3 regions of the Paenibacillus sp. FSL L8-0663 genome follow, and region 2 is predicted to be linked to each of the others. Evidence: riboswitches for the same ligand, from Rfam matches in the RefSeq annotation. Region 2 holds a riboswitch; each other region holds the start of a gene.
What was found. Region 2 has a riboswitch for cobalamin ahead of cobJ (precorrin-3B C(17)-methyltransferase). Riboswitches for the same ligand answer to the same signal wherever they lie in the genome.

Region 1 (7,550 bases), 3.8 Mb from region 2:
AATCGGATTCATGTCGGTCGTGGCCTCAATACCGCAGGCCTCAGCCTGCACCCCCTGAGCGCGTCCAATTTCCTTGCCGTCTTCGGTAACATAAGAGTTTAACGCCATATTTTGCGACTTAAACGGTGCTGGACGATATCCGTCCTGCGTAAAAATACGGCAAAGCGCAGTCGTCACCACGCTTTTGCCCACATCCGACGCTGTTCCTTGAAGCATCAATACGGCTGCCGGGCTCGTGCAGGACGGTTCGAAAGTTGACAATTGCCTCTTCCCCTTTAACGAATTCATTTCAAATCTGGTCACAACCCGTACAAAATGACAATAAACAACAATAAAACAGTCTCCAGCAATTCGTTTAAAGTTCCGTATATATCTCCCGTAAGTCCACCCAAGCGGCGGTTAATACGGTTTGCCGTGAAGGTTCCAACACCGTAAGCCAAGAGCGGAATCAACACAAAACCTATCGAGATTGGAAGGCTTTCAGAATATGAAGGCAAGGTTTGTAAGCATGATCCTGCCAACGACAGATTCCCAGTATCCCTTGTTGCTGTAGCCAAACCTGCCAGAAGATATTGTCCTACGGCAGCACTCAGGGTCACTAATACAGCCCAGAATACGGCCAACCCTACGCGGCCACCACTCATATCAGCAAAACGCGCAGCCAGTCCATCATCATTACGGGCTTTAGGCCAGCGCTTCATCGCATGTACCATAAACCAGCGGCTCCAAACCATCGGAAGCAGCAGCAAGCCAGACACATTCCGTTCAACCAGCACCGTATATAGCAAAGAAGCCTTGAGCATGAGCAGCAACACGCAAGCAATAACGCCCATTGCCCCTACACGGCTATCCTTCATAATCTCCAGCATCCGTTCACGGGATCGGTAGCTGAACAAGGCATCAGCTGCATCCATCCACCCGTCCAAATGCAATCCACCCGTCAACCAAACCCAGACAACAAGAGTAAGAATCGCACACGGCAACGGCGGCAGCACCATAGAAGCGAGCGCCGCAAAGCCCCAGACGATGATGCCAATGACCACTCCCACCAGCGGATAATAACTTGCACTGCGTTTAAGCAAATCCGGGGAAAAATCCAATTCCGCCTTCACCGGAAGACGCGTTAAAAATTGAAAAGCAGCAGCAACAGCCTGACGTTCGCGGCTCATAGCTTATATTCCAGCCGTTTGAGTTCTACGGGAATACCCGCCGTCACCAAAAATACTTCATCACAAAGACGGGCAATCCGCTGATTCATAACCCCACTCAAATCCCGATACAGCCGACCAAGCGGATATTCGGGCACAATACCGTCACCAACCTCGTTGGTCACGATGACAAGCTGCCCCGGATACTGCTCCACAGCTGCCGTCAGTTCATTAATGGCAACTTTGGACGCAGCTTCGCCGTCCTCGCCTGCGGCCAGCAGCACGTTCGACAGCCACAGGGTCAGGCAGTCGACTAACACCATAGGCGCGGGTGATGGCTGCGACGCTTGATCGCCGCCAAGCCGTCGCAGCAGCTCCGGCAGCGCCTGCGCTTCCTCCAGCGTCTGCCAGTCGTACCCGGCAGACTCGCGCTGGACCCGATGAAGGGCGATGCGCTCCTTCATCTCCATGTCGTAGGCCTGCGCCGTTGCAATGTAGCATGCGCCAGGCGCGCGCGACATGCATAATCGCTCGGCAAAGCCGCTTTTCCCGCTGCGTGCCCCGCCGGTCACGAGCGCTTTCATCGCTGCGCGGCTCCCTGACCGTCCGATACGCCTGCATCGGCAAAGGTCGCCATTTCGCGCATAATGCGGCACGCCGCATCAATCAGGTGCAAGCTAAGCGCACCACCTGTGCCCTCCCCGAGCCGCATGTCCAAATGAAGCATGGGCTCCAGCTTGAGCTCGCGGAGCACCGCCGCGTGCCCGCGCTCGTCCGAGGCGTGCGAAGCGAGCATGTACGCAGCGCTTGCAGGCGCAAGTGCACGCGCTGCGAGGGCAGCTGCGCCGGAAATAAAGCCGTCCAACACGACTGGACAGCGATGTGCGGCTGCGCCGAGGATAACTCCTGCCAAGGCGGCAATCTCCAGACCGCCGACCTTAGTGAGCACGTCGAGCGCATCATTTGCATCTGGCTGGTTCACGTCCAATGCGCGGCAGACAACCGCTATTTTACGGGTAAGCCCAGCCATATCTACACCCGTCCCCCGGCCTACGATAACTTCCGGCTCCAGCCCGGTGAGAGCACATACGACCGCAGCGCTGGCTGTGGTATTCCCGATGCCCAGCTCTCCAGTAACGAATAGCCGTGTGCCACCTTTGACCGCTTCTGCTACAGCTTCAGCTCCGGTCAAAATCGCCTGTTCCGCTTCAGTACGCAGCATCGCTGGCCCTTTAGCTATATTCGAAGTACCCATGCGTACCTTTCGGTCCACCAGATTCGCGTGAGCGACATCCGCATTCACGCCAACATCTACCACCTTGACATCTGCGCCCGCATGGCGTGCCAGCACATTAATTGCTGCGCCACCTGACAGCATGTTATACAGCATTTGCTGTGTAACCTCAGCCGGAAAGGCACTGACTCCCTCTTCACACACCCCGTGATCCGCAGCCATGACCATAACCGTTTTACGATCGAATTCAGGCTTATCCACTCCTGTAATTCCTGCTAGCTGAATGACCACACTTTCCAACTTTCCAAGACTTCCCGGTGGCTTTGTTAATTGGTCCAAATGGGCTGAAGCTGCCGAGGCCGCCACCCCATCCGGCTGGGCAATGCTATCGATCAGCTGACGCAGCTTGTCGTTCATACCTTCCACTCCCTGCTCTTTTTAAGTGTGTTTCATCGTTTATTTAATCTGCTGTATCCGAAGCGCTCCTGCGCAGCAAGAGCTGCGGCACACCGCTATCAGGATGCGGAAGCATCACAGGCTCAACACCGTATACTCGTCGAATCCGATCCTCGGTTAATAACTTCGATGAAGCTCCCAATCCTTCAACCATTCCATCCTTGAGTACAAGCAAATCTTCGCAAAATTGGGCTGTCAAGTTAAGATCATGCAAGACCGCAATGATCGTCACACCCGTTTCTTGGCGCCAATCTGCCAGCAGTTCCATAAATTCAAGCTGATAGCGCAAGTCTAGGTAGGTCGTAGGCTCGTCCAGCAGCAATATTCGTGGCTCTTGCACCATCACCTTTGCCAAGGCTACACGCTGTCGCTGTCCCCCACTCAAACGGTCCAATGCTCTGTCCGCCAGCGTGGTAAGTCCCAATCGCTCCAGCACGCGATCCGTGATCGCCTCCACATCAACACCCTTTTCCCTGCCTAGCCAGTCCTGATGGGGAAAACGTCCCATTTCTACGACTTCCCTAACGGTGTATCCCACTGGAGGAAGCCCTTCCTGTTGGAGTACGGCTATGAGTCGGGAAAGCTCTTTTCTGCTGTAGCTACCGACCTTTTTGCCATAAATATGAACGTTGCCTGAAGTTGGCTGATCTACACCGGAAAGCAAATGCAGCAAGGTTGATTTTCCACTGCCGTTTGGACCAATGATCCCCCACCAAGTTCCTTCGGCGACGCTCCAGCTTATATTCTTTAACGCATGGAACTTTCCATAGGCACGTGTCAGACCCACTACCTCTAATGCCCGATTACGCACCTTCTGTGATTCACTTTGTTCTGTCACAGTAGTTCCCCCCTGCGCAGCTTCTTGTTCCGGTACAGGAGATATGCGAAGAACGGTGCCCCAACAAAGGCCGTCATTACGCCCAGAGGAATTTCTGTGGGGGCTAACAACGTGCGAGCCGCCGTATCTGCCCAAGCCATAAAAATAGCTCCACCGAGCGCAGATAATGGAACAATCATCCGGTAATCAGGACCTGTCACCAGACGAATGATATGCGGTACAACGAGTCCCACAAAGCCAATCACACCACATACCGAGACAGCGGCTGCTGTCAGCAGCGTGGAAATAATCAGAACAGATAGCTTCGTCGCATCTACATGAACTCCCATGTGCGCCGCCTGACGTTCACCCAAAGCCAAAATATTCAGCACACGTGCCCGGTTCCATAGAAATACCAGCCCTATGACCACATAAGGTAAAAGGATTCCTGTATATGACCAACCGCGCAGACTAAGACTTCCCATCGTCCAGTACAATATTTCATTGACCGTCTCCTTCGACATGGCTGTCAGAAAGGAAACAACCGCTCCCAGAAAGGATTGCATCACCACACCCGACAAAATGAGACTTTGTGTCGGAATTTTCCCACCTTCCCGTGCCAACGTCAGCACCATCCACAGCGTAAGCATTCCGGTCGTAAATGCCACTAGCGGCAGCGTCCATATGCCAACAAATGAAAATTGAAGGCCCCAATAAATCAGTACTGCCGCTCCTACCGAAGCCCCCGAGGATACCCCCAGTGTATACGGATCAGCCAAAGGATTACGCAGCACACCCTGAAATCCGGCTCCCGCCAGCGCCAGCGCTGCTCCTACCAACATTCCCAGTAACACTCGTGGCAATCTGACCTTCAAAATAATCTGCTCTGAGGATGTATTCCAATCCGGTGTAAACGTATCGCCTAACCACGGTAGGTGGTTAACCAGAATGCCCGTGATTTGGCTGACCGGAAGCTTGGCCGAGCCGATGCCAAGACAGAGCAGCAGCGTCAGCAACAGCAGGACAAGACCTGTCCCTCCAAAGCCGATCAGTTTACGGTTCATTTGAAAATTTCAGGATACACGCCCTTGGCCACTTCCTTGAGACCTTCCGTTACGCGTGGACCCGGACGACTGATCAAATTATCATCCACGGCAAATACCCGGTTGTGGCGAACAGCCGATATTTGATCCCATCCACTGCGAGCTTTAATGATATCACCGAGCGTCTGGCCCGTTTTGTCGTCCTTGACACTTTTGCTGTACAAAATCACGTCAGGGTTCGCAGCAATAATATTTTCCTCACTGATTTGGTACCACCCCTTCTGCGTGGCACCTACATTTTCGCCGCCCGCCAACGTAATCAGCTCGTCCATAAACTCGCCTTTACCCACTGTCCAGCCTGGTGAAAACTCGACGTATACCCGCAGCTTCTGCCCTTTACCGATATTTTTAATTCCTTCTTTTACTTCTGCTACATCTGCTCTCATCTTGTCAGTCACCGCTCTTGCTTCTCTCTGATGATCGGTGATTTTCCCATACAATTCGATGTTAGCCATGACATCTTCCACTGTCTTCGGTTCCGTTTTAAAAATCATAATTCCCATGTCGCGCAGCTTGGTCGTAGCCTGTTCACTAAGTGATATCCCTGCAAAAACGACTTCCGGGTTCGCAGCAATGATCGCCTCTTCGTTCGGTTTCATAATACCGCCCACTTTAGGCTTTTTCGTAGCTGCTTCCGGGTAATCAGAGTAGTCGGAGACGCCGACAATTTCCTTATCCAGCCCAATGGCGAACAACGCCTCGGTTTCTGCCGGGGAGACGGAAACGATTTTATCCGGCGCTTTTTTGAATGTAAATTCCTGTCCTGTTGCATCTTTAACTGTGAGCGGGTAAACCGTTTTGCCCGGAGGCTCTTGTGCGTTTACTGCCTGTCCCGGCTGCTGTGAAGAAGCCTGACCCTCTTTATTTTCTGCATTTTTTCCATTAGCGCCACATGCACTCAGCACAACTGCCAAAATCAGAGCCAATAGACCTGTTGTCCACACCTTTATTTTTTTTCCTGCCATGATTTGCACCCCTTCATAAATAAATCGTTAAGAGCGTTACTTGAACATCATCAGATATCTTCTAAATCTAGCCTTCTTTTCCTATCAAAAACCCCCGCATCCTCATATCAGGACACAGGGGTCACGTTAGCGCAGATCGTGCGCAGGCGGCAGCTTCTTTCCGCATGGACAGTCACTGCGAACACGTCATCCTTTCCTCGAAGGATTATGGTGACAGGCGGACGGGCAGGTATCCTGACTTATGGTAAAATACATGTCCTGAAATTCTTTCATATGCTTAGTAACATATAAAGAGGACTAACGGGCATGTTTCCATTTACAGTGGCGGGACCGCGCCGGATTCACACCGACTTCCCTTTTAACAGCGCAGGGAGGGAAACCATAGTTTCATCACGCTGCGCCGACCTCGTCTGCTGGATATTTGATGTAGTGGTAGTCAAGCCGTTCTTTTACTTGATGATTATAGGTTAAAATGAGGCGGCTTACAACCCAAACAGCCTCTTTATCCGCTGGTGTCTAACCTAATGAGGAAGCATTTCCGCTATGTAATTGTGCGGTCCTGCCAGCCTCAATCGAATCCTAAATGCTTCTCCCGGCCTCGGATTCAGACTCCAAAAATCATGGCCCGGTATCAGCATGCAAGCAAGCTGACGAATTACGCCACCATGCGTAACGACCAAAACAGAGGGCGGCGCAGCAGTCAAATCCATGGGTTGAACTTCCATAGCAACACGCCATTCATACAGAGAGTCAAGAAATTTCCGCAGACGATTTACAAAATCTGTCCAAGATTCTCCTCCAGGTGGGGTGATCCGTTGCGGCTCATCAATCCAAGCCCGATACAACGACACATCCTTGAGCATGTCATACGTTTTTCCATCCCACTCGCCAAAATGAAGCTCTCGCAGACATGGTTCCATCATAGGAGACATAGTAGATAGGGAAATTCCAGACGCCAATTCTGATTCCGGCACAATGATCTGCAAGGTCTGGCGACATCGCATTAAGTCGCTGCAATAGATTCGAGCAAAGGACTGACCTTGCAATTTTTCCTGCAAAGGCTTTAATTCCTGCTCTGCCCCCGGTAGCAAACCTAAGTCGGAGTGTCCCAGATATCGACGTTCCTTGTTCCATAAGGTTGTGCCGTGACGAACTAACACGAGCTCCATATCCCAATGCAGATCTTCTTTAGCATCATACGGCACCTTATCCTCCTGTGAGTTCGGTCTTTGTGCGTATTCTACTGTCCTTTTTGCTGCTATATCTTGTTTCAAGAAATGTCACTTCCTGCTCGATCATTATTCAGTGTGTCACTCCTCACCCTCACCGCACCCATCCCAAGGCAAAACAACCTGCGGCTCCTAACAAACACAATCCTACAAACATACTGGACACGGCGAACATCAGCTGGATCGTATGCCGTATATCTTTCGACTCTAGCGGTCGTATCCAATCCCCCATGTATGCACGAAAGGAGCGCACGCCATGATACACATTATATCCTCCAAGACGAATCCCCAATGCACCAGCAACAGCCGATTCCGGGAAGCCACTGTTCGGACTTGGGTGCAGACGAGCGTCTCGCTTGACTGTGCGCCAGCTTCTTGCAGCATCTCGTTTGTACATCCACGCCGCTATCACAAGCATTGCCGCTGTCAGGCGTGCTGGAATGTAGTTAGCCACATCATCTAGACGTGCTGAAGCCCAGCCTAAATGCAGATACTTTTCATTTTTGTAGCCAACCATGGAATCGAGCGTATTCACAGCACGATAAGCCAGCGCCAAGGGTGCTCCCCCGATCAAGGCATAAAAAAGCGGGGAAATAAT
Region 2 (7,550 bases):
CATGCTCCGGCGCAGGCAGCGGATCACGCGAATCAGCATGCCTACTGGACCTGTATAATTGCGGCTATCGTGCTATGCTTGCCGATCTGGGCGATGTTGAAACTCAAGCGTCGTTTTCCTGACCAGGATCTAATGCAGGCGATGGTGAGCTCTCATCCTGTGCTGGGACGTATGCTGCTTGCAGTCTACCTTATTTTATTCCTGATCATTTTTGCACGGGATTTGAGAATTATCACAGATTTAGTGGAGGTTGTGCTTTTGCCGCTGACTCCGATTGTGGTCACTTCTCTTATTGTGCTGTTAACTCTGGTATTTATGGCCAAAGGCGGAATAAGCACCATCGTGAATATGGCCGAGATTTTTTTGCCGATGTTGATTTTGACGCTGTTGACCATGCCACTTTTTTTTGGGCGTAATATGGATTTTTCGATGCTGAGACCCTACTTACATCCAGAAGTAGAGGGAGTGATCAAGGGCAGCTGGCGCATGCTGGGATATATGGCCGATATCCTGATGGTTCCCTTTGTGATTTCTGGAAAGAGTTATAATGGACGTAGTGCGTGGTATGGGCATTTGCTCGGAACCGCTTTTCTGATCATGCTGGTGTTGCAGTCGGAGTTGGTTATTGGTGTTCCTATCTTGTCACGGCTGTTCTATCCATCGTATGAACTGGTGCGTCAATTGCAGCTAACGGACTTTCTGGATCGGTTCGACTTGTTCGTGGCAGCACTGACCGTACCCACCTTTCTTACGAAGATCGGAATTGATCTGTACGTTACCAGTTTGGCGGTAAAGCGTATGTTCTCCCATGCCTGGGGGAGTCTGATGGTTTGGCCCGTAGGTTTGTTAGGTTATGTCTGTTCGTTTATGCTGTTCTCCAACATCGTGCAAGTTTTTGATTTCAGCCGGGAGTGGACCGCGGTGATGATCATTTTTTTTGTACTTATGCCCTTGGTACTATGGATGTTGCTCCGACCCAAATCTAAAGGGAAAGGCGGAGATGATAAGGCATCTAACGGAGAGCGGGATAGCAGTAGTCAGCTAGAAAGCCGGCAGGGAGACAGAACAGGACACACCCACTTATAAGATTCCTGTATTCATCGAAAAAGTAATTCTTATTTGTCTTTTACCCCTCTGATTGTATACTTGGTAGAAAGAAATACGACTTCTACTAGGGAGGAAACAGAATGGCACAACGCATGACAGGTAAGAGAGTCGCTCTTGCTGGTCCCCGTAAAGCAGACGAAATGGCGCTGCTAGTTGTGAAGATGGGAGGGGAGCCAGTACATCGTCCGGCCCAGGGCACTGTTTTTCTAGATGATATCGAGCTGCGCAACGCTGTTGTATCGTGGGTAAAGAACCCTCCGGACTGGTACATCTTCACGACAGGCATGGGGCTGGATGCCCTGTTCGATATGGCAGAGGATATGGGTGTGGCTGAGCAGATTATAGAGTTGCTGCAATCTTCCAACATTGCAGCGCGGGGCTACAAGACGGTCAATGGACTCAAAAAGCGTGGCTTTACGCCAGCAGTACGAGACGAGGACGGAAGTTTGATCGGATTGACAGGAGCTTTCGCCCCATACGATCTGAAGGGGAAGGAAGTGCTGTTGCAGCTGCATGGCGATCCAGCCCCACGGTTGGTAAAATGGCTGGACGAGCAGGGGGCAGTGACCCGCCAGGTACTTCCTTATAAGCATATCCCACCCGAGGAAGCAAAATTGCAGGCGTTACTGGAGGATGTTATCCATCGTAATGTTGATGCCGTTACATTCACGAGTGGTCCGCAAATTCGATTTTTGGCCCAATATGCCAGAGAGCAAAATCGAATTGAGGATTTACTGGAAGCTTTTCGTGAGGATGTGATTGCTGTATCCGTAGGGAAGGTGACTGCACAGTCCATTGTGGAAGAAGGGATTGATCGAGTCGTGTTTCCAACCGAAGAGCGCATGGGCGCGATGATGGTGGAGCTGGGCAAATATTTTGAACATAACGATTCGGTGCATGGCTGTGGTCTGAAGATCATGAATGGTCATTGAAATGAGATCAAAATTATAAATGCAGATGCTAAAAAATGAACTTATATTTCGGGATACAGAGTAAAATAAAGATAAGGGCCTACGAGGTCTTTATCTTTTTTTGTTGGACATGCATCGACAAAGATTTTTGTTATAGCGAAAATGTTTATCTAATATAATGAATAAGTTTCGATGCTACTTAGGACAGGAGCTGAGACGTTAATGAATTCTATTTGCGTATTTGCCGGGTCCAGACCTGGACATTTATCGGTATATGTTGAGGCAGCAGGCAAACTGGGAGAAGCCATGGCTCGCCATCATATCCGTCTGATCTATGGCGGCTCTAGCAGGGGGCTAATGGGAGAGGTGGCAGATGGAATGCTGTCGGGTGACGGTCAGGTCACTGGCATTATGCCCACCCTGTTATTTGATGCAGAGATCATTCATCGGGGAGTTACCGAATTTATTGAGGTAGCAAGCATGCATGAGCGTAAAGCGGCAATGAGCGAGATGGCCGATGCTTTTATTGCCCTTCCGGGTGGTTTGGGAACCTTTGAAGAGCTGTTCGAGGTACTATGCTGGGCGCAAATCGGCATTCATCGCAAGCCCATTGGGCTGCTGAATGTGAATGGATATTTTGACCCGTTAGTAGAAATGGTGCGTCATAGTGTGCAAGAGGGGTTTACCGGGAGTGAGCATCCAGCGCTACTGAGCATCTCCGCAGACCCGGACGAATTGCTACATATGTTAAAAAATAAAGCACAGAACTTGAAATAAAGCTTTTTTCGTGCTTGCACAACTGATTGAGGCAAGGTTATGATAAGACCCATAATCAAATAGCGGACAGACAAGGTGCCTTTGCGGTTGAGCAAAGGGTAACAGGGAATCGGGTGCAAATCCCGAGCGGTCCCGCCACTGTAAGGAAGAGGATTTTTTTAATTGGTCACTCGTGAAAAACGGGGAAGACGAAAGAATCCGTTGATGCCAAGCCAGGAGACCTACCTTGATCTGTATGCACCGTTAACCTTCGCGGAGAGGATGGGTGTACGAAATCAGGAAATCAGGCACACGTTGCTTTTTCCATGTTGGCTAGAGGTTTGCGTGGATATGAACGTGCAGCAGCGTTTGAAGCGTAAACAGACAGATGGAAAACAACGGCAGGCTGGAGGAAGACAAATCGTGTCTTCTTACGCTGTTTGTTCGTCTGATGAGAGATACGTACATAGAAACCCCATCCGGGCAGGATGGGGTTTTTTTAAGTTACACGATGTGCATAAATCATTGAAATAGATAGGATAGCTGCCCTGAAAAGGATGAATAGGAGGAGTACGATGAGCCCATTAGGAAAATTGTTGGTGATTGGATTTGGACCAGGAGATATGGAACATATCACAAAACGGGCGCTGGATGCGCTGGACGAAAGTGAGGTCATTATCGGCTACAATACCTACGTTGATTTGATCCGTCCGCTGTTGAACGGACAGGAGATTGTACGCACAGGGATGACAGAGGAAGTGAGCCGTGCGCAGGAGGCGGTTCGCCAAGCAGAGATGGGCAAGAAGGTAGCTGTCATTTCCAGTGGAGATGCGGGAGTCTATGGTATGGCAGGGCTGGTGTACGAAGTGCTGATGCAAAAAGGCTGGCGACGCGAGGACGGGGTTGAGGTAGAAGTCGTACCGGGGATCTCGGCAATTCAGTCCTGTGCTTCGTTGCTGGGGGCGCCGGTTATGCATGATGCTTGCACGATCAGTCTGAGTGATCATCTGACCCCGTGGGAAACGATTGTGAAGCGTGTAGAAGCTGCGGCTTCAGCTGATTTTGTGATTGCATTATACAACCCGCGCAGTGGTCGGCGTACCCGCCAGATTGTGGAGACGCAGTCCATTTTGCTGCGTTACCGCGATCCGCAAACTCCGGTCGGGTTGGTGAAAAGTGCTTATCGTGAGCGTCAGCAAGTTATTGTAACGACGCTGGAAGATATGCTGAACCATGACATCGGGATGCTGACGACTGTAATCATCGGCAATTCCTCGACGACGGTGTATGACGGTTTGATCGTGACTCCGCGCGGATATCAGCGCAAATACACGTTGGATGCGACCGAGCAGGCGCTCAAGCCGCATCAGCGTCTCCGCACGGAAGCGGAGCCGTGGTCGCTGGGAGCGCAAGAGGGTACACCGCAGGCAGGAGCAGCCCCGACTACGCCCGCTGGACCCTCCGCGAGCGGCGCTGCGGTTGCGACGCAGGCACGCCCGCAAGCGATGGCTGCCGTGCAGGCAACGACTGCTGTGCAAACCGACGCAGCCACGGCATCGCTGGCGGCAGAGGCGCTAAGCCGCCTCGCTATCGGCGGTAAGCTGCCTGGCGAAGCCAACGCTCGCTGGAGCGGGCAAGCGCCTACCGCCAAGAGCACCGCCGGAACGTCGGCGGTGGCCGGAGCAGGGGCCGCGGCCGGGATGGCGACAGGCGGCTTTGGCAAGCCTGCGCTGTTTGAGGTGGGCGTTTCCCCGGGTGTGGGAAACAAGAAATTCACCGCTCGCCAGATGGCGCTGCTCGCCGAGGTAGCGGGTGATGATGGCGAGCTGGAATACACGCCAGATCATCAGATCGTGCTGCGCGTGCCGTGTGCAGATCCCGAGGAACTGGTCGGGCGGCTACGGGATGAACGATTCATTGTCATGCCGATTGGCGATGTGTTTAAGGTAAAGGCGTGCGACTTCTGCAATATGGAGAAGGATGACGCTGTGCCTGTGGCTGAGCATTTACAGGTTGTACTTGGTGGATTACAGGCACCCAAGGAAACGAGCATTGCTTTGAACGGATGCGGTATGGCCTGCTATGGAGCCGTACTAGAGGATATCGGAATCGTCTATCGCAAGGGTGGGTACGATCTCTTCCTCGGTGGCAAAAAATTCGGCCGCAATGCTCATGCCGCTCAGCCTGTAGCGGAAGGAATTCCGGGTGATCAGATTACGGACATCGTGGAGCATGTCATCGCTGAATATAAGGAAAAAGGACATCCGAATGAGCGCTTTCATAAATTTTTTAAGCGTGTAGGTGTCGTTGCGGGGTTCCGGCATGAAGATGCACCAGTAACGGTAGAAGTGAATGCGGTTTGTGGTGATTAATGGACTGAAGGCCTGATGAACGGGATACAAGCATATATATAAAATAGGGCGTCATGCAGGCTATCCCTATTAAAGAGGAGGAAACAACAGCAGTGGATGCAATATTGTTGGTTGGACATGGAAGTCGGGACCCGGAGGGGAACCAGGAACTGCTGGAATTTGCACAGGCAGTGGCAGATCGGGTACCGGATATGTGCGTGGAAACCTGTTTCTTGGAGCTGGCACGTCCCAGCATTGCTGATGGGATGCAAACTTGTGTGGAGAAAGGGGCGACGCGTGTCGTTCTTATTCCGATTATTTTGTTCGCAGCGGTACATGCCAAAATTGATATTCCGATGGCTATTGACCGGGCAAAGGCGAAATATCCGCAGGTGGAATTTGTATACGGACGTCCGATTGGTGTTCACGAGAAAATCGTCAGCATTCTGCTAAGCCGCTTGAAAGAGGCCCAGCCGGTTGCAGTTCCAGCGGGGATGATTAGCGCTGTCGAGGCATCTGTCGAGGTACCTGACGAGGAAACGGCGGTACTTGTATTAGGACGCGGAAGTAGCGATCCAGATGCGAACAGTGACTTTTTCAAAATCACCCGTATGCTGTGGGAGAAGCTTTCTTATACATGGGTAGAGAGCAGCTTTATCGGTGTGACGCAGCCTTCCTTTCCCGATGGATTGGAGCGTTGTGTACGATTGGGGGCCAAAAAGATTATCGTGCTTCCCTATTTTCTGTTCACGGGTGTGCTGATTAAACGCATCGGAGAAATGACCCAGGAATTTGCCGAGGCTCACCCTGCATTACAAGTGGAGATGGGCGGATATTTTGGTTTCCATCCTCAATTGGTTGAACTGGTGCTGGAGCGAGCTAAGGAAGGTTTGTTCGGCAAGGTTACAGCCAATTGTGATAACTGCCAGTTCCGCCTGGAGGCGCAGGAGCACCACCATCATCACCACGATCATGACCACGATCATCATCATGAACATGAACATCACCACCACCATCATACACATGAGCACGACCATCATGATCACCATACACACAGCCACGATCACACTCATGAGCATGTCCATGCTCACAGCCATGATGACCATGATCACCATCACGAGCATTCACATACGCCATCTGTAGTGAATGGAAGCGGGCAGGTGAAGGGCTCATGATATTCATGCTATGCGGAACGAGCGATGCTCGGGAATTGGCGCTGCAAATCCGTGACAATGGCTTCAACGTATTGACCTCAGTCGTAACCGAAAGCGCGGCAGCCAGCTTGTCTGAAGCGGGACTAGACGTACGTACAGGCCGAATGACAGCCGATGAAATGGCTGCAATGATTCGGGAGCTTGGAATACAGGCGGTTGTTGATGCCAGTCATCCTTTTGCAGAAGAAGCACATGCGAATGCGATGACAGCCGCTCGCGAGTCCGGGGTTCCTTATATTCGCTATGAGCGGACAGGACTTGTATATGACAATCATCCGTTGCTCCACATCGTGTCTTCCTATGAAGAGGCCGCATTACAAGCGAAGCAACTCAAAGGTTCTGTAATGCTTACGACAGGCAGTAAGACGCTCGGCACGTTCACCAAGCATTTACTCGGAGATCCGGAGATTCGTCTGGTTATACGCATGCTGCCGCGCCTGGACAATATGGAGAAATGCGGCGAACTGGGCATGGAGCAAAAAAATATTATTGCCATGCAGGGACCCTTTTCCCGCGAGATGAACGAAGCATTGTACAAGCACTATGGCACGACCGTGATGGTCACCAAGGAAAGCGGAAGCACGGGAGCAGTGGATGAAAAGGTTCAATCTGCATTGGAGCTGGGGATTCACGTACTTTTGATTTCCAGGCCGGAAGTGGAATTTGGCACAGTATTTGATCATTTCGACGGAGTCATCAACGCACTGCGTACAGCAAAAGAGAAAACTTCAATTTGAGTTGAGCCTTACCCCTGCGAGTCCAGTTCATCAGGAACGACTTCTGGCATGTATTTAAAATATAGTCATCTTAAAACAGGTGTTTTTTAGAGGTATCCATGATTTAGTAGCAATGAATTGTCATTTTCCTAAACTATTTTCTAATTTTCCATAAGGGAGTGGTCTACCATGGATTTCAAAACAGAATTTAAACCGCTAACGGTACAGCCGCAGGAGATTGAAGGCAAAAGCTTCGAGATGATCACAGAAGAATTGGGAGAGCATCCTTTTACAGCAGAGCAATATCCCGTTGTACAGCGTGTCATTCATGCATCTGCTGATTTTGAGCTGGGCCGCAGCATGGTGTTTCATCCAAAAGCGATTGAAGCCGGGATTGCAGCTATTCGCGCAGGCCAGCAGGTAGTGGCAGATGTGCAGATGATTCAAGCGGGGCTGAGTAAGGATCGTATCCGTCAATTTGGCGGGGATGTGCAT
Region 3 (7,550 bases), 240 kb from region 2:
GCCACAAATGTTCGACCAGCTGCCGAGCTTTGCCAAAATGTTGTTGCAAAATGGTATTGTTTCGGGCTCGATTACAGCGATTGTCTTGAACATCGTTTTGACGAGAAAACAAGGGGAATCGGTCAAAAGCGTGACGGTTCAGGAGGTTCCACAGGAGGTTTGATGATTAGAAATAAATAAAGATAGCCGGAGAGAGGACGTATGCCTCTTTTCCGGCTGTTTGGCATGGGGTTATCCAGATAGTAGATCCCCTTGCTGTCTGGGGATATATAGATAAACTGCGGAATGAAATGGGTAGCTCTAATTTGGTGCGTTTTCCAGTTTACTTACTAGAAGAATTTGCTAGAGCAGCGGGCGATATCATGGTATAATTTACCTTATGGATTTTGAATAGTGGTGGATGTTTTCGGACCACGGTGCAGCTTCCCGAAAGGGGGTGAAGCCGATGGTCAACCTTGTGTCGTGCTACGATGTGTTGCGTTGGATGGTTACGTTACTAAGCCTGGCGTTTAGTATTCGTAAACTTTATCGCTGGCTACGTCGAAAATTTCGGAACAAGCGAAAACCCACCGCGTAATTAGGTTGGCCCCTAACGGTGGGTTTCGTTTGCATTGACATTTAGTTATGCAGCGCGCCGTGGTGGTGATCCACAGCCTTTCAAGTCCTAAGAGTCTTTGCCGTTGGCGCGGCGAAGACTCTTTTTAGTATACGGACACGGTGGTTTACTCTATACCTAATTTTAACACTTCAATTGCGTGCACGCAATTGGAGGTTATGTCTTGTTTCTACCTTATCGTTCAAATTTAAATTATTGTGCAGCCTTTATTGACAAGCCTGTGACAACAAAATAAGATCGTAATGAAAAGAAATAAAGGAAGAAAACAGGTGTGAGCCGGACAACTCTATGTATGGGGTTTCGTAGAGACGATGTACATAGTTGTTGAGCATGTTCACTTAAAAGGGAAGTTCGGTTGATTCCGACACGGGCCCGCCACTGTATACAGGCATCAGCAGGATACTGCTGGAGCTTTCAGAACAGCCACTGGAATTGTGAAGAACCGGGAAGGCCTGAAAGATACGCCTGGAGTCAGGAGACCTGCCTGTTTTGACATCACTGTCAGACCCACGGGATGCTGGGGAGGTGGTTAGGCGTGCTGCATACGGAATGTCTGAAACCGATCTGATCCCTTCTATGTTTTTGGAGTTGGCTTCGAGGTGAGTTCTGACATTTTATATTGAAGGCATTTCTGACTGCTAATTAAGTGGTCTGGAATGCTTTTTTCGCGTTTTGCGTTAGGTTTATGCGATTTTACAAGATAGAGGGGGATTCATCGAATGATAAGCAGTCGTAGTAGGCGTTCATGGTTGATATGTACAGGGGTGATGCTGCTGCTGGCAGTTATGGCTCTTTCGGGATGTGCCAGCAATAGGACGTCGGATAGCTCCGGCAAGGGTGAAAACGCGTCAGCACAACAAACAGCGACAGATAAAAAGCTGGTAATGGCGTATACATGGAAACCGTCAGGCGTTGACCCGCATGGAGATAATAGCTGGGATGTGATGCGATCCGGTGCAGGTGAGACACTGGTACGTTTGAATGAAAAGCTGGAGCCTGTGGCTTGGCTGGCAAAGGAGTGGAAGCAGGATAGCCCTACAGTTTGGACGTTCAGCTTGCAGGATAAAGTCACTTTTCATAATGGAAAAAGTATGGGTGCAGCAAGTGTAAAAGCGTCTTTGTTACGCTCTATTGAGAAAAGCCATCTGGCGAAGGATTTACTGAATGTGAAGTCCATTGATGTAAGCGGCCCGCTGGCCTTGAAGATCACGACAAACCAGCCGAATGCGGCGTTGGTGTCTAATCTAGCTGATCCATCGACGATTGTACTGGATGTGGCATCGATGAAAGATGAACAGAGTTACCCAGCGATGACAGGCGCCTTTAAAATCAAAGCGTTCAACAAGGACCAATCGTTGGTCGTGGAGCGTTATGACGGATATTGGGGCGAGAAGGCACGACTGGCTGAAGCGACGATGAAGTTCATTACGGACGGGAATTCGCGCCTGATGGCGCTGCAATCCGGCGAGGTGGACGTAGCGACGGATATTCCGGTTGATAACGCAGAGGTACTGAAAAAGAACGGCAAGCTGCAAGTGCTGTCAGCTCCGTCCTTGCGCACCCATATGATCGTGTACAATATGGAATCGCCAGTATTCAAGGATGTGGCGAACCGTAAGGTGGTGGACAGCCTGATTCCACGCGCATCGATTGTGAGCGCCGTCATGAGGGACTTCGGTACGGAGGCAAGCAGCCCGTTCCCGAGCATTCTTCCCTTCGGTAAAGTTGAGCGTAAAGCGCTGGACGGAACGGCAGAGCAACTGTTGACGAAGGATGGCTGGCAGAAGGACGCCCAAGGGACATGGACTAAGCAAGGCAAGCCGTTCGAGGTTACGCTGCTGACTTTCCCTCAGCGTCCGGAGCTCTCTGTTATGGCTGAGGTCATCCAAAGCCAATTGCTGAAAGAGGGAATCCAGGTCAAGATTCGCAAGGTGGAAAATATCGACGAGGCGTTGACCAAAAACGATTGGGATTTTGCTATGTACAGTATGCTTACTGCTCATACAGGAGAGCCGCAATATTTTATGGACATGTTTTATTCTTCGAAAAGCGAAGCCAATGTAAGCCGTTATAGTTCCAAACCGCTAGAGAGTATTCTGAACAGCTTGAAGCTGGCGAAGGATACAGCGCAGCGTAATGCCATGACACTACAAGCGCTGGATATCATCAATACGGATTTGCCACAGTCGTTCATTGTGCATCCTGATAATGTGTTTGGCGTGAAAAAAGGGGTGGGGGGGTTTACACCGCATCCGATCGAGTATTACTACATTACAGCGCAATCCGATATTGCGGAATAACGAGCTGCGTATCCTATGATTCGTTTTATACTGGAACGTGTGGCGCAGCTGCTTATCATTGTATTCGTGGTGTCCACGCTGACTTTTGTACTGATGCGGCTGGCCCCTGGAGACCCTGCTACCATTTTGCTCACCGCGCATAATATCCCTGCCTCTGAGGAGGCGTTGACGACGCTACGAAAGGAACTGGGCTTAAACGAACCGCTTCATATTCAATATGTGAACTGGCTGCGGGATGTGTTCACAGGGCATTGGGGCACTTCGTATGTATCCAAGGAGTCGGTGCTAGCCGAACTGTGGAACAGACTTCCTGCTACTGTGGAGCTAGCTGCTGCGGGCTTCGCCGTCATGACGGTGCTTACGCTGGGGCTGGGGCTAGCTGCCTCGCTAAAAATCAGCGGCCCACTGGATCGTCTGGGCAGGCTGTTCGCCCTGCTGGGATCGTCGATCCCCTCTTTTTGGTTTGGTTTTCTGTTGATCTATCTATTCTCCGTTCGCTTGGGCTGGCTCCCATCCATGGGAAGGGAGGACTGGACACATCTAGTGCTCCCAGCGCTGACTCTTGGCGCAGGTTTGGGAGCTGTGCAAGCACGCGTACTGCGCGCTCAAATGCTGGAGCTGGGTGACCGGAATTTTGTGAAAGCAGCGAAGGCTCGAGGCTTTTCACGTTTGCATATCCTGTTTTTTGAGATATTTAGGCATGCGGTTCTGCCTATAATTACACTGCTAGGTACCAATCTATCATTTATGCTGGCAGGTAATGTGATTGTAGAGACCATTTTTTCATGGCCGGGGTTGGGCAAGTATTTTATAGATGCGATTACACAGCGAGATTATCCGGTGATTCAGGGGTATGTTATTTTCGCCGTATTTTTAATTGTAGGAGTTCAGTGTTTGGTGGATGTGGTCCAGACGGCGATAGATCCGAGGCTACGTTTGCGTTAAGGAGGAAGCTGAAAATGAAAAAGATACGGCTTTCCTTTCAAGGGAGCTTGCTGGCAGGAGGCGTACTGTTTGGTCTGATCGTGCTGCTTGGGTTATTGGCTCCATGGGTCGCTCCTCATGATCCTCTCCAAGTGGACCTTTTGAACCGTCTGGCACCACCCAGCCGGAAATATCCTTTCGGTACGGATCATCTGGGCCGGGATGTGCTATCACGGCTAATTTACGGGATTCGGATGAGCGTGCTAATCGCATGTGCGATTACTGTAGCTACGTTGTGCTTCAGTCTGCCTATAGGGTTGCTTATTGGTTATGTGCGCGGACGCGTGGACCAGCTGGTTATGCGAGGAATCGACGGGGTACTGGCTTTTCCTGATATTATTTTAACAGTGGCAATTGTCGGTATTTTGGGTCCGGGTTTTGTTAACATGACCCTTGCGATTATTGCGGTACGGTGGGCGGGCTATGTCCGATATATCCGTAGTCTGGTTCAAAAAGCTTGTCAGGAGGACTACGTTCGGTATGCCCGTTTATCCGGCAATTCACACGTACGTATACTGAGCCGTTATGTATTGCCACAAGCGTTGCCGCAATTGTTGGTTTATGCGGTATGGGATATCGGACGCGTGGTGCTGATGATCGCTGGGCTGTCCTTTCTTGGACTGGGGGTACAGCCGCCCAAGCCAGAGTGGGGCGTGATGCTGCATGATGCCACCTCATATTTTCAGGTGGCTCCGCATGTCATGATTTTCCCAGGCTTGGCGATTATGCTATTCGTACTTGCCTGCCAGCTTTTGGGCGACCGCTTTTCGGAAAAGGAGGCGGCCAAATAGTGGAGGATCAAACAGCCCTTGGGGGCAAGGATACGATAGAACAAGTGGCAGGTCGAAAACCGTTGTTACACGTGGAACATTTGGAAATCTGCCGCACAGGCGTAGGAGCAAGCAGAAGTGGGAGCAAACCACTGCTGCGTGATGTGAGCTTTTCCATATATTCAGGGGAGATTGTGGTCCTGACTGGACCGAGCGGATGCGGCAAGAGCCTGACCGCTCACGCAATCGCAGGCATGCTGGAGCCAGGTATCGGTGTTACGCATGGGCGTATCTACTATAACGGGGAAGACATTCTCCCGTTCCAGGAACGGCGCTGGCAAAGGCTGCGCCGAGAGGATATTGCCCTGCTCATTCAACAATCGCTGAGCGGGTTAAACCCGATCCGGACTGTCCGCGCCCAGCTGATGGATACGCTTAGACTGCACGGGCGGCGTTGGATGCCGCATGACCAGATGGAGCCGGAGCACGCTGGTGCTGCATTATCCCACAATGCACCGCAGCAAGTCCACCCACTGGGCGTGCTGCCACGGATACGGCAGATGCTGAGCCGTGTCTCGGAGATAGCCAGAGGAGGCGCTAATCCAGTGCGGGAGGCCTATTTGCGCTCTCTGCTCTGCAAGGTAGGGTTTGAAGATCCTGAGCATATTTTGTCGTCGTATCCTTTTGAACTAAGCGGAGGCATGTGTCAAAGGGTGCTGCTGGCTGCCATGCTAAGCTCCGGTCCGAGCCTCTTTATTGCCGACGAGCCGACTACGGCGCTGGATGTGATCAACCGCGACAAGGTCTTGGCATTGCTGCAACAGTTGAGAGAAGACTTTGATCTCACCATATTGTTGATCTCACATGATCGCCAGGGTATGAGTCGCATAGCAGATCGAGTGTTGGAGATGAGCCCGGAAGGAAGGATGCACCAGTGATGCTGGAATTGAAGAATGTGACAAAAGCATACCCTGTCCGCAAACGGAGAAAAGGTTGGTTCAGCACGCAAGATAGCGAACAGGCCGTGAAGAAGGTGAGTCTGGAGCTACGACAAGGAGAATGTCTTGGACTGGTTGGAGAAAGTGGAAGTGGCAAAAGCACGCTGGCACAATGTATTCTGGGGCTGGAGTCGTTGACCTCAGGAGAGATTTGGCTGGATGAACAGCCCATTCACACCGGAAAGATGAAGGATGTTCAGCTGTACAAGCGAATCCAGTTGGTTGCACAGGATTCGTCCTCCTCGCTACATCCCCGTATGACCATTCGAGATATTTTAATGGAGCCAATCCACAACTATTTCCCTGAGCGAAAAGCGCAGGCGCTGGATATTTGTCTGTCTCTATTGGAATCGGTAGGATTAGAGGCTGACAGTCTGGAAAAATACCCAGCTCAGCTGAGTGGCGGACAAAAGCAGCGGGTATGTATTGCCCGAGCTTTGGCGGTGGAGCCAAATATTATCTTGTTCGATGAATCGATCGCCAATCTGGATACGACAACGCAGTCTTCTGTATTGGACATGCTCAAGAGAATGCAGGTGGAACGTCAGTTGTCCTACCTATTTATCACTCACGATCTCCCATCTACTCGTCAGTTTTGTGACCGCGTTGCCGTCATGGTTCAGGGGGAGATTGTGGAAATATTTAAGGAATGGGATGAAGAATTGCTACAGCATGAGTACACGCGTACTCTATTTCAAACGTTGGCGAATTAAGCCATAAGTTTAGGATTTTTCAAAATCCTCATTTCACAAATTTAAAAGAAATAAGAGGGTTGCTTGTCGAATAGTGTTGACAAAATTGAGCGTGATACCTATTCTAAATATGATTATGATAATCATTATCACATATATAGAAAAGGGGAAATACATTGATGTCCGTTCGACACCGCAAGACTGCTACCCTTATGTTGGTGGCGCTCCTCTTATTATCCGTTGTTTTGGGCTGCGCAAAGCAGGAGAACACACCTGCATCCACCTCTACTGACGGAGCTGCCAATGAAAAGTCGATCACGCTATCGTGGCCGCGTGACATTGGCACGATGAATCCTCATGTATACAATCCTTCCCAACTTTTTGCACAATCCATGGTTTATGAGCCGTTAGTCAGCTACAAGCAAGGAGGCAAGCTGGAACCTGCTTTGGCTGAATCCTGGACTATTTCCAAGGACGGTAAGACATATACGTTTAAGCTGCGCAAAGATGTGAAATTTTCGGATGGTACGCTATTTAATGCGGCCATTGTCAAAAAGAACTTTGACGCTATCATGAAAAATGAGAAGACGCACAGCTGGCTTGGTATAGTAGGCGTTCTCGACAAAACTGAAGCCGTAGATGACAGCACCTTCCGAATGACGCTCAAAGAGCCATACTACCCAGTGCTTCAGGATTTGTCTGTCGTTCGCCCGTTCCGTTTTCTGGGTGAAGCCGGGTTCCCGGATGATGGAGATACGTCCAAAGGAATCAAGAAACCTGTAGGTACAGGACCTTGGATGCTGGATGAATACAAGCAAGATGAGTATGCAACCTTTAAGCGTAATCCGAACTATTGGGGTACTGCACCGAAGGTGGATAAAATTACGGTAAAAATCATTCCCGATGGCGAAACCCGTGTGATGGCCTTTGAAAAAGGCGACCTGGATCTGATTTATGGAGAGGGTGTCATTAGTCTGGATGCCTTCAAACAGCTTCGCGACACGAATCAGTATGTTACCACGCTGTCCGAGCCTGTCGGAACAAGAAGTCTGTTGCTCAACTCGTCCAATCCCAAGCTGGCAGACCTTCGGGTACGTCTGGCGCTCCAGCATGGCTTTAACAAGCAGGCAATGGTGGAAGGTGTGACTTCAGGGCTGGAGGAAAAAGCGGATACGGTTTTATCCAAAAAC

Region 1: linked by a shared signal. The riboswitch ahead of MKY75_RS06685 (ABC transporter substrate-binding protein) and the one ahead of cobJ (precorrin-3B C(17)-methyltransferase) in region 2 are both predicted to bind cobalamin.
Region 3: linked by a shared signal. The riboswitch ahead of MKY75_RS24380 (ABC transporter substrate-binding protein) and the one ahead of cobJ (precorrin-3B C(17)-methyltransferase) in region 2 are both predicted to bind cobalamin.

The regions. Positions count from the first base shown of each region.
Region 1 covers NZ_JBBOYM010000001.1:1,477,944-1,485,493, reverse strand. The annotation lists gene MKY75_RS06715 (cobyric acid synthase) at 1-261, opposite strand, end outside; gene cobS (adenosylcobinamide-GDP ribazoletransferase) at 300-1,169, opposite strand; gene cobU (bifunctional adenosylcobinamide kinase/adenosylcobinamide-phosphate guanylyltransferase) at 1,166-1,732, opposite strand; gene cobT (nicotinate-nucleotide--dimethylbenzimidazole phosphoribosyltransferase) at 1,729-2,799, opposite strand; gene MKY75_RS06695 (ABC transporter ATP-binding protein) at 2,843-3,676, opposite strand; gene MKY75_RS06690 (FecCD family ABC transporter permease) at 3,673-4,719, opposite strand; gene MKY75_RS06685 (ABC transporter substrate-binding protein) at 4,716-5,723, opposite strand; cobalamin riboswitch at 5,931-6,122, opposite strand; gene MKY75_RS06680 (histidine phosphatase family protein) at 6,245-6,997, opposite strand; gene cbiB (adenosylcobinamide-phosphate synthase CbiB) at 7,047-7,550, opposite strand, start outside.
Region 2 covers NZ_JBBOYM010000001.1:5,252,714-5,260,263, reverse strand. The annotation lists gene MKY75_RS23285 (GerAB/ArcD/ProY family transporter) at 1-1,086, shown strand, start outside; gene MKY75_RS23280 (uroporphyrinogen-III synthase) at 1,188-2,039, shown strand; gene MKY75_RS23275 (LOG family protein) at 2,241-2,795, shown strand; cobalamin riboswitch at 2,853-3,038, shown strand; gene cobJ (precorrin-3B C(17)-methyltransferase) at 3,350-5,146, shown strand; gene MKY75_RS23265 (sirohydrochlorin chelatase) at 5,239-6,300, shown strand; gene cobK (precorrin-6A reductase) at 6,297-7,076, shown strand; gene MKY75_RS23255 (precorrin-8X methylmutase) at 7,245-7,550, shown strand, end outside.
Region 3 covers NZ_JBBOYM010000001.1:5,494,132-5,501,681, reverse strand. The annotation lists gene MKY75_RS24385 (nucleobase:cation symporter-2 family protein) at 1-163, shown strand, start outside; cobalamin riboswitch at 921-1,118, shown strand; gene MKY75_RS24380 (ABC transporter substrate-binding protein) at 1,336-2,916, shown strand; gene nikB (nickel ABC transporter permease) at 2,932-3,861, shown strand; gene MKY75_RS24370 (ABC transporter permease) at 3,876-4,691, shown strand; gene MKY75_RS24365 (ATP-binding cassette domain-containing protein) at 4,691-5,608, shown strand; gene MKY75_RS24360 (ABC transporter ATP-binding protein) at 5,605-6,381, shown strand; gene nikA (nickel ABC transporter substrate-binding protein) at 6,540-7,550, shown strand, end outside.